DNA from 3 places in the Paenibacillus sp. S33 genome. Region 3 is predicted to be linked to each of the others. Evidence: riboswitches for the same ligand, from Rfam matches in the RefSeq annotation. Region 3 holds a riboswitch; each other region holds the start of a gene.
The links. A riboswitch is a leader RNA that binds a small molecule or an ion and turns the genes downstream of it on or off. The one in region 3 is predicted to bind cobalamin.
Positions count from the first base shown of each region.

Region 1: another riboswitch for cobalamin. It lies ahead of ACWGXJ_RS07070 (ABC transporter substrate-binding protein); the one in region 3 lies ahead of cobJ (precorrin-3B C(17)-methyltransferase).
Region 2: another riboswitch for cobalamin. It lies ahead of ACWGXJ_RS24395 (ABC transporter substrate-binding protein); the one in region 3 lies ahead of cobJ (precorrin-3B C(17)-methyltransferase).

Region 1 is NZ_JBSIEZ010000001.1:1,509,407-1,512,669, forward strand. Features, by position in the region: gene ACWGXJ_RS07065 (histidine phosphatase family protein) at 24-782, shown strand; cobalamin riboswitch at 905-1,098, shown strand; gene ACWGXJ_RS07070 (ABC transporter substrate-binding protein) at 1,307-2,314, shown strand; gene ACWGXJ_RS07075 (FecCD family ABC transporter permease) at 2,311-3,263, shown strand, end outside.
Region 2 is NZ_JBSIEZ010000001.1:5,374,817-5,378,079, reverse strand. Features, by position in the region: gene ACWGXJ_RS24400 (nucleobase:cation symporter-2 family protein) at 1-241, shown strand, start outside; cobalamin riboswitch at 995-1,198, shown strand; gene ACWGXJ_RS24395 (ABC transporter substrate-binding protein) at 1,416-2,996, shown strand; gene nikB (nickel ABC transporter permease) at 3,012-3,263, shown strand, end outside.
Region 3 is NZ_JBSIEZ010000001.1:5,136,655-5,139,917, forward strand. Features, by position in the region: gene cobJ (precorrin-3B C(17)-methyltransferase) at 1-1,765, opposite strand, end outside; cobalamin riboswitch at 2,076-2,261, opposite strand; gene ACWGXJ_RS23350 (LOG family protein) at 2,319-2,873, opposite strand; gene ACWGXJ_RS23355 (uroporphyrinogen-III synthase) at 3,103-3,263, opposite strand, start outside.

The DNA.
Region 1 (3,263 bases), 3.6 Mb from region 3:
ATAATGATCGAGCAGGAAGTGACATGATCTTGAAACAAGATATAGCAGCAAAAAGGACGGTAGAATACGTACAAAGTCCGAACTCACAGGAGGATAAGGTGCCGTATGATACTAAAGAAGATCTGCATTGGGACATGGAACTCGTGTTAGTTCGTCACGGCACAACCTTATGGAATAAGGAACGTCGATATCTGGGACACTCCGACTTAGGTTTGCTACCGGGAGCAGAACAGGAATTAAAGCCTTTGCAAGAAGAATTGCAGGGGCAGTCCTTTGCTCGAATCTACTGCAGCGATTTAATGCGATGTCGCCAGACCTTGCAGATCATTGTGCCGGAATCAGAATTGACGTCTGGAGGTTCCCTATCTATTATGTCTCCTATGATGGAACCACGTCTGCGAGAGCTTCATTTTGGCGAGTGGGATGGAAAAACGTATGACATGCTCAAGGATGTGTCGTTGTATCGCGCTTGGATTGATGAGCCACAACGGATAACCCCTCCTGGAGGAGAGTCTTGGACAGATTTTGTGAATCGTTTGCGGAAATTTCTTGACTCTCTGTATGAATGGCGTGTTGCTATGGAAGTTCGACCCATGGATTTGACTGCTGGGCCGCTCTCTGTTTTGGTCGTTACGCATGGTGGCGTAATTCGTCAGTTAGCTTGTATGCTGATACCGGGCCATGATTTTTGGAGTCTGAATCCGAAGCCGGGAGAAGCATTTAGGATTCAATTGAGGCTGGCAGGACCGTACAATTACATAGCCGAAATGCTCCCTCATTAGGTTAGACACCAGTGGATAAAGAGGCTGTTTGGGTTGTAAGCCGCCTCATTTTAACCTATAATCATCAAGTAAAAGAACGGCTTGACTACCACTACATCAAATATCCAGCAGACGAGGTCGGCGCAGTGTGATGAAACTATGGTTTCCCTTGCCTGCGCTGTTAAAAGGGAAGTCGGTGTAAGTCCGGCGCGGTCCCGCCACTGTAAATGGAAACATGCCCGTTAGTCCTGCTTTATGTGCTACTAAGCATATGAAGAAATTTCAGGACATGCATCTTACCATAAGTCAGGATACCTGCCCGTCCGCCTGTCACCATAATCCTTCGAGGAAAGGATGACGTGTTCGCAGTGACTGTCCGTGCGGAAAGAAGCTGCCGCCTGCGCACGATCTGCGCTAACGTGACCCCTGTGTCCTGATATAAGGATGCGGGGTTTTTTTGATAGGAAAAGAAGGCTGGATTTAGAAGATATCTGATGATGCTCAAGTAACGCTCTTAACGATTTTTTTATGAAGGGGTGCAAATCATGGTAGGAAAAAAAATAAAGGTTTGGACAACAGGTCTATTGGTTCTGATATTGGCAGTTGTGCTGAGTGCATGTGGCGCTAATGGAAAAAATGCTGAAAATAAAGAGAATCAGACTTCTGCACAGCAGCCAGGAAAGACCGTAACCGCACAAGAGCCTCCGGGCAAAACAGTTTACCCACTCACAGTTAAGGATGCAACAGGACAGGAATTTACATTCAAAAAAGCGCCGGATAAAATCGTTTCCGTCTCCCCGGCAGAAACCGAGGCGCTGTTCGCCATCGGGCTGGATAAGGAAATAGTTGGCGTCTCCGACTACTCTGATTACCCGGAAGCAGCTACGAAAAAGCCTAAAGTAGGCGGTATTATGAAACCGAACGAAGAGGCGATCATTGCTGCTAACCCGGAAGTCGTTTTTGCAGGGATATCACTTAGTGAACAGGCTACGACCAAGCTGCGCGACATGGGAATTATGATTTTTAAAACGGAACCGAAGACAGTTGAAGATGTCATAGCTAACATCGAATTGTATGGGAAAATCACCGATCATCAGAAAGAAGCGAGAGCGGTGACTGACAAGATGAGAGCAGATGTAGCGGAAGTGAAAGAAGGAGTTAAAAATATCGGTAAAGGGCAGAAGCTGCGGGTATACGTCGAGTTTTCACCAGGCTGGACAGTTGGTAAAGGCGAGTTTATGGACGAGCTGATTACGTTGGCGGGCGGCGAAAATGTAGGTGCCACGCAGAAGGGGTGGTACCAAATTAGTGAAGAAAATATTATTGCTGCGAACCCTGACGTGATTTTGTACAGCAAAAGTGTCAAGGACGACAAAACTGGTCAAACGCTCGGCGAAATCATTAAAGCTCGCAGTGGATGGGATCAAATATCGGCTGTTCGCCACAACCGGGTGTTTGCCGTGGATGATAATTTGATCAGTCGTCCGGGTCCACGCGTAACGGAAGGTCTCAAGGAAGTGGCCAAGGGCGTGTATCCTGAAATTTTCAAATGAACCGTAAACTGATCGGCTTTGGAGGGACAGGTCTTGTTTTGCTGTTGCTGACGCTGCTGCTCTGTCTTGGCATCGGCTCGGCCAAGCTTCCGGTCAGCCAGATCACGGGCATTCTGGTTAACCACCTTCCGTGGTTAGGCGATACGTTTATACCGGATTGGAATACATCCTCAGAGCAGATTATTTTGAAGGTCAGATTGCCACGAGTGTTACTGGGAATGTTGGTAGGAGCAGCGCTGGCGCTGGCGGGAGCCGGATTTCAGGGTGTGCTGCGTAATCCTTTGGCTGATCCGTATACACTGGGGGTATCCTCGGGGGCTTCGGTAGGAGCGGCAGTACTGATCTATTGGGGCCTTCAATTTTCATTTGTTGGCATATGGACGCTGCCGCTAGTGGCATTTACGACCGGAATGCTGACGCTGTGGATGGTGCTGACGTTGGCACGGGAAGGTGGGAAAATTCCGACACAAAGTCTCATTTTGTCGGGTGTGGTGATGCAATCCTTTCTGGGAGCAGTTGTTTCCTTTCTGACAGCCATGTCGAAGGAGACGGTCAATGAAATATTGTACTGGACGATGGGAAGTCTTAGTCTGCGCGGTTGGTCATATACAGGAATCCTTTTACCTTATGTGGTCATAGGACTGGTATTTCTATGGAACCGGGCACGTGTGCTGAATATTTTGGCTTTGGGTGAACGTCAGGCGGCTCACATGGGAGTTCATGTAGATGCGACGAAGCTATCTGTTTTGATCATTTCCACGCTGCTGACAGCTGCCGCTGTCTCGGTATGTGGAGTGATTGGCTTTGTGGGACTTGTTGTACCGCATATCATTCGTCTGGTGACAGGTCCTGATTACCGGTTGATTGTTCCATTATCTGCGCTCGGTGGAGCTATTTTTATGGCTTGGGCAGATACGGCGGCTCGCACGTTGTTAGCCCCCACGGAAAT
Region 2 (3,263 bases), 240 kb from region 3:
AGAAGTGGATCTGCGGAAGGAAAGCAATCTGCTGATCGCAGCATGCAGTATTGCCGTGGGCCTAGGCTCTGCCGTTCTGCCACAAATGTTCGACCAGCTGCCGAGCTTTGCCAAAATGCTGTTGCAAAATGGTATCGTTTCGGGTTCGATTACAGCGATTGTCTTGAACATTGTTTTGACGAGAAAACAAGGGGAATCGGTCAAAAGCGTGACGGTTTCGGAGGTTCCACAGAAGGTTTGATGATTAGGAATAAATAAAGATAGCCGGAGAGAGGACGTATGCCTCTTTTCCGGCTTTTTGGCATGGAGTTATCCAGATAGTAGATCCCCTTGCCGTCTGGGGACATATAGATAAAGCTGCGGGATGAAATGGGTAGCTCTAATTTGGTGCATTTTCCAGTTTATGCGCTAGAAGAACTTGCTAGAGTGGTAGGAAGGGGCATGGTATAATCTAAATTATGGATTTTGAATAGTGGTGGATGTTTTCGGACCACGGTGCAGCTTCCCGAAAGGGGGTGAAGCCGATGGTCAACCTTGTGTCGTGCTACGATGTGTTGCGTTGGATGGTTGCGTTACTAAGCCTGGTGTTTAGTATTCGTAAACTTTATCGCTGGCTACGTCGGAAATTTCGGAACAAGCGAAAACCCACCGCGTAATTAGGTTAGGCGCCTAACGGTGGGTTTCGTTTGCATTAACATTTAGTTGTGCAGCGCGCCGTGGTGGTGATCCACAGCCTTTCAAGTCCTAAGAGTCTTTGCCGTTGGCGCGGCGAAGGCTCTTTTTAGTATACGGACACGGTGGTTTACTCTATACCTAATTTTAACACTTCAATTGCGTGCACGCAATTGAAGGTTATGTCTTGTTTCTACCTTATCGTTCAAATTTGAATTATTGTGCAGCATTTATTGACAAGCCTGTGACAACAAAATAAGATCGTAATGGAAAGAAATAAAGGAAGAAAACAGGTGTGAGCCGGACGACTCTATGTACGGGGTTTTGTTGAGACCATGTGGATAGTTGTTGAGCGTGTTCACTTAAAAGGGAAGTTCGGTTAATTCCGACACGGGCCCGCCACTGTATACAGGCATCAGCAGGATACTGCTGGAGCTTTCAGAACAGCCACTGGAACTGTGAAGAACCGGGAAGGCCTGAAAGATACGCCTGGAGTCAGGAGACCTGCCTGTTTTGACATCACTGTCAGACCCACGGGATGCTGGGGAGGTGGTTAGGCGTGCTGCATACGGAATGTTTGAAACCGATCTGACCCCTTCTATGTTTTTGGAGTTGGCTTCGAGGTGTGTTTTGACATTTTATAATGAAAGCATTTCTGACTGCTGATCAAGTGGTCTGGAATGCTTTTTTCGCGTTTTGCGTTAGGTTTATATGATTTTACAAGATAGAGGGGGATTCATCGAATGATTAGCAATCGTAGCAGGCGCTCATGGTTGATATGTACAGGGGTGATGCTGTTACTGGCAGTTATGGCTCTTTCGGGATGTACTAGCAATAAGACGTCGAATAGCTCCGGCAAAGATGAGAACGCGTCAGTACAACAAACAGCGACAGGTAAAAAGCTGGTAATGGCGTATACATGGAAACCGTCAGGTGTTGACCCGCACGGAGATAATAGCTGGGATGTGATGCGATCCGGTGCAGGTGAGACACTGGTACGTTTGAATGAAAAGCTGGAGCCTGTGGCTTGGCTGGCAAAGGAGTGGAAGCAGGATAGTCCTACAGTTTGGACGTTCAGCTTGCAGGATAAAGTCACTTTTCATAATGGAAAGAGTATGGATGCAGCAAGTGTAAAAGAATCTTTGCTACGCTCTATCGAGAAAAGCCATCTGGCGAAGGATTTACTGAATGTGAAGTCCATTGATGTAAGCGGCCCGCTGGCCTTAAAGATCACGACAAACCGGCCGAATGCGGCGTTGGTGTCCAATCTAGCTGATCCATCGACGACTGTACTGGATGTGGCATCGATGAAAGATGAGCAGAGTTACCCAGCGATGACAGGCGCCTTTAAAATTAAAGCGTTCAACAAGGACCAATCCTTGGTCGTAGAGCGTTATGACGGATACTGGGGCGAGAAGGCCCGGTTGGCTGAGGCGACAATGAAGTTCATTACGGACGGGAATTCGCGCCTGATGGCGCTGCAATCCGGCGAGGTGGACGTAGCGACGGATATTCCGGTTGATAACGCAGAGGTACTGAAAAAGAACGACAAGCTACAAGTGCTGTCGGCTCCCTCCTTGCGCACCCATATGATCGTGTACAATATGGAATCCCCAGTATTCAAGGATGCGGCGAACCGTAAGGTGGTGGACAGCCTGATTCCACGCACATCGATTGTGAGCGCCGTCATGAGGGGCTTCGGTACGGAAGCAAGCAGTCCGTTCCCGAGCATTCTTCCCTTCGGTAAAGTTGAGCGTAAAGCGCTGGACGGAACGGCGGATCAGCTGTTAACGAAGGATGGCTGGCAGAAGGACGCCCAAGGGACATGGACTAAGCAAGGCAAGCCGTTCGAGGTTACGCTGCTGACTTTTCCTCAGCGTCCAGAGCTCTCTGTTATGGCTGAGGTCATCCAAAGCCAATTGCTGAAAGAGGGAATCCAGGTCAAGATTCGCAAGGTGGAAAATATCGACGAGGCGTTGACCAAAAACGATTGGGATTTTGCTATGTACAGTATGCTTACTGCTCATACAGGAGAGCCACAATATTTTATGGACATGTTTTATTCTTCGCAAAGCGAAGCCAATGTAAGCCGTTATAGTTCCAAACCGCTGGAGAGTATTCTTAACAGCTTGAAGCTGGCGAAGGATACAGCGCAGCGTAATGCTGTGACACTACAAGCGCTGGATATCATCAATACGGATTTGCCACAGTCCTTCATTGTGCATCCTGACAATGTGTTTGGTGTGAAAAAAGGGGTAGAGGGTTTTACACCCCATCCGATCGAGTATTACTACATTACAGCGCAATCCGATATTGCGGAATAACGAGCGGCGTATCCTATGATTCGTTTTATACTGGAACGTGTGGCGCAGCTGCTCATCATTGTATTCGTTGTATCCACGCTGACTTTTGTACTGATGCGGCTGGCTCCTGGAGACCCTGCTACCATTTTGCTCACCGCGCATAATGTCCCTGCCTCTGAGGAGGCGTTGACGACGCTACGGCAGGAACTAGGCTTAAACGAACCGTTTCATATTCAATATGTGAACTGGCTGCGGGATGTGTTCACAGGGCATTGGGGCACCTCGTAT
Region 3 (3,263 bases):
CTGGTGCATCTTCATGCCGGAAACCCGCAACGACGCCTACACGTTTAAAAAATTTATGAAAACGCTCGTTCGGATGCCCTTTTTCCTTATATTCAGCGATGACGTTCTCCACAATGTCAGTAATTTGGTCACCCGGAATCCCTTCCGCTACGGGCTGAGCGGCATGAGCATTGCGACCGAATTTTTTGCCACCAAGGAAGAGGTCGTATCCTCCCTTGCGATAGACGATACCGATATCCTCCAGCACCGCTCCATAGCAGGCCATACCGCATCCATTCAAAGCAATGCTCGTTTCCTTGGGTGCCTGTAATCCGCCAAGTACAACCTGTAGATGCTCAGCCACAGGCACAGCGTCATCCTTCTCCATATTGCAGAAGTCGCACGCCTTTACCTTAAACACATCGCCAATCGGCATGACAATGAATCGTTCATCCCGCAGCCGTCCGACCAGTTCCTCGGGGTCTGCACATGGTACGCGCAGCACGATCTGATGATCTGGCGTGTATTCCAGCTCGCCGTCATCACCCGCTACCTCGGCGAGCAGCGCCATCTGGCGAGCGGTGAACTTCTTGTTTCCCACACCCGGGGAAACGCCCACCTCAAATAGCGCAGGCTTGCCAAAGCCGCCTGTCGCCATCCCGGCCGTAGCCCCCGCTCCGGCCACCGCTGACGTTCTGGCGGTGCTCTCGGCGGTAGGCGCTTGCCCGCTCCAGCGAGCGTTGGCTGCGTCAGGCAGCTTGCCGCCAACAGCGAGGCGGCTTAGTGCCTCTGCCGCCAGCGATGCCGGGGTTGCTGCGCCGGTTTGCACAGCGGTCGTTGCCTGCACGGCAGCCATCGCTTGCGGGCGTGCCTGCGTCGCAACCGCAGCGCCGCTCGCGGAGGGTCCAGCGGGCGTAGTCGGGGCTGCGCCTGCCTGCGGTGCAGCCTCTTGTGCGCCCAGCGACCACGGCTCCGCTTCCGTGCGGAGCCGCTGATGTGGCTTGAGCGCTTGCTCGGTCGCATCCAGCGTGTATTTGCGCTGATATCCGCGCGGAGTCACGATCAAGCCGTCATACACCGTTGTCGAGGAATTGCCGATGATTACAGTCGTCAGCATCCCGATGTCATGATTCAGCATATCTTCCAGCGTCGTTACAATAACTTGCTGACGTTCACGATAAGCACTTTTCACCAACCCAACTGGAGTTTGCGGATCGCGGTAACGCAGCAAAATGGACTGCGTCTCCACAATCTGGCGGGTACGCCGACCACTGCGCGGGTTGTATAATGCAATCACAAAATCGGCCGAAGCCGCTGCTTCTACACGCTTCACAATCGTTTCCCATGGGGTCAGATGATCACTCAGACTGATCGTGCAAGCATCATGCATCACTGGCGCCCCCAACAGTGAAGCACAGGACTGAATAGCCGAGATCCCCGGCACGACTTCTACCTCAACCCCGTCCTCGCGTCGCCAGCCTTTTTGCATCAGCACTTCGTACACCAGCCCTGCCATACCATAGACTCCTGCATCTCCACTGGAAATGACAGCTACCTTCTTGCCCATCTCTGCTTGGCGAACCGCCTCCTGCGCACGGCTCACCTCCTCTGTCATCCCTGTGCGTACAATCTCTTGTCCGTTCAACAACGGACGGATCAAATCAACGTAGGTATTGTAGCCGATAATGACCTCACTTTCGGCCAGCGCATCCAGCGCCCGTTTTGTGATATGTTCCATATCTCCTGGTCCAAATCCAATCACCAGCAATTTTCCTAATGGGCTCATCGTGCTCCTCCTATTCACCCTTTTCAGGGTAGCTATGCTATCTATTTCAATGATTTATGGACATCCTGTAACTCAAAAAACCCCATCCTACCCGGATGGGGTTTCTATGTACGTATCTCTCATCAGACGAACAAACAGCGTAAGAAGACACTATTTGTCTTCCTCCAGCCTGCCGTTGTTTTCCACCTGTCTGTTTACGCTTCAAACGCTGCTGCACGTTCATATCCACGCAAACCTCTAACCAACATGGAAAAAGCAACGTGTGCCTGATTTCCTGATTTCGTACACCCATCCTCTCCGCGAAGGTTAACGGTGCATACAGATCAAGGTAGGTCTCCTGGCTTGGCATCAACAGATTCTTTCGTCTTCCCCGTTTTTCACGAGTGACCATTTAAAAAAATCCTCTTCCTTACAGTGGCGGGACCGCTCGGGATTTGCACCCGATTCCCTGTTACCCTTTGCTCAACCGCAAAGGCACCTTGTCTGTCCGCTATTTGATTATGGGTCTTATCATAACCTTGCCTCAATCAGTTGTGCAAGCACGAAAAACGCTTTATTTCAAGTTCTCTGCTTTATTTTTTAACATATGTAGCAATTCGTCCGGGTCCGCAGAGATACTTAATAACGCTGGATGCTCAGCCCCGGTAAACCCTTCTTGCACGCTATGACGCACCATTTCTACTAACGGGTCAAAATATCCATTCACATTCAGCAGCCCAATCGGCTTGCGATGAATGCCGATTTGCGCCCAGCACAATACCTCGAACAGCTCCTCAAAGGTTCCTAAGCCACCCGGAAGGGCAATAAACGCATCGGCCATCTCGCTCATTGCCGCTTTACGCTCATGCATGCTTGCTACCTCAATGAACTCGGTAACTCCCCGATGAATGATCTCTGCATCAAATAACAGGGTGGGCATAATGCCAGTGACCTGACCGTCACCCGCCAGTATTCCATCCGCCACCTCTCCCATCAGCCCCCTACTGGAGCCACCGTAGATCAGACGGATATGATGGCGAGCCATGGCTTCTCCCAGCTTGCCTGCCGCTTCAACATATACCGATGAATGTCCAGGTCTGGACCCGGCAAATACACAAATAGAATTCATTAACGTCTCAGCTCCTGTCCTAAGTATCATGCATCGAAACTTATTCATTATATTAGCTAAATATTTTCGCTATAACAAAAATCTTTGTCGATGCATGTCCAACAAAAAAAAAGATAAAGACCTCGCAGGCCCTTATCTTTATTTTACGCTTTATCCAAAAATATAAGTTCATTTTTAGCATACTATATTTATAATTTCTATCTCATTTCTATCTCATTTTCATCTCATTTCAATGACCATTCACGATCTTCAGACCACAGCCATGCACCGAATCGTTATGCTCAAAATATTTGCCCAGCTCCACCATCATCGCGCCCATGCGCTCTTCGGTTGGAAACACGACTCGATCAATCCCTTCTTCCACAATGGACTGTGCAGTCACCTTCCCTA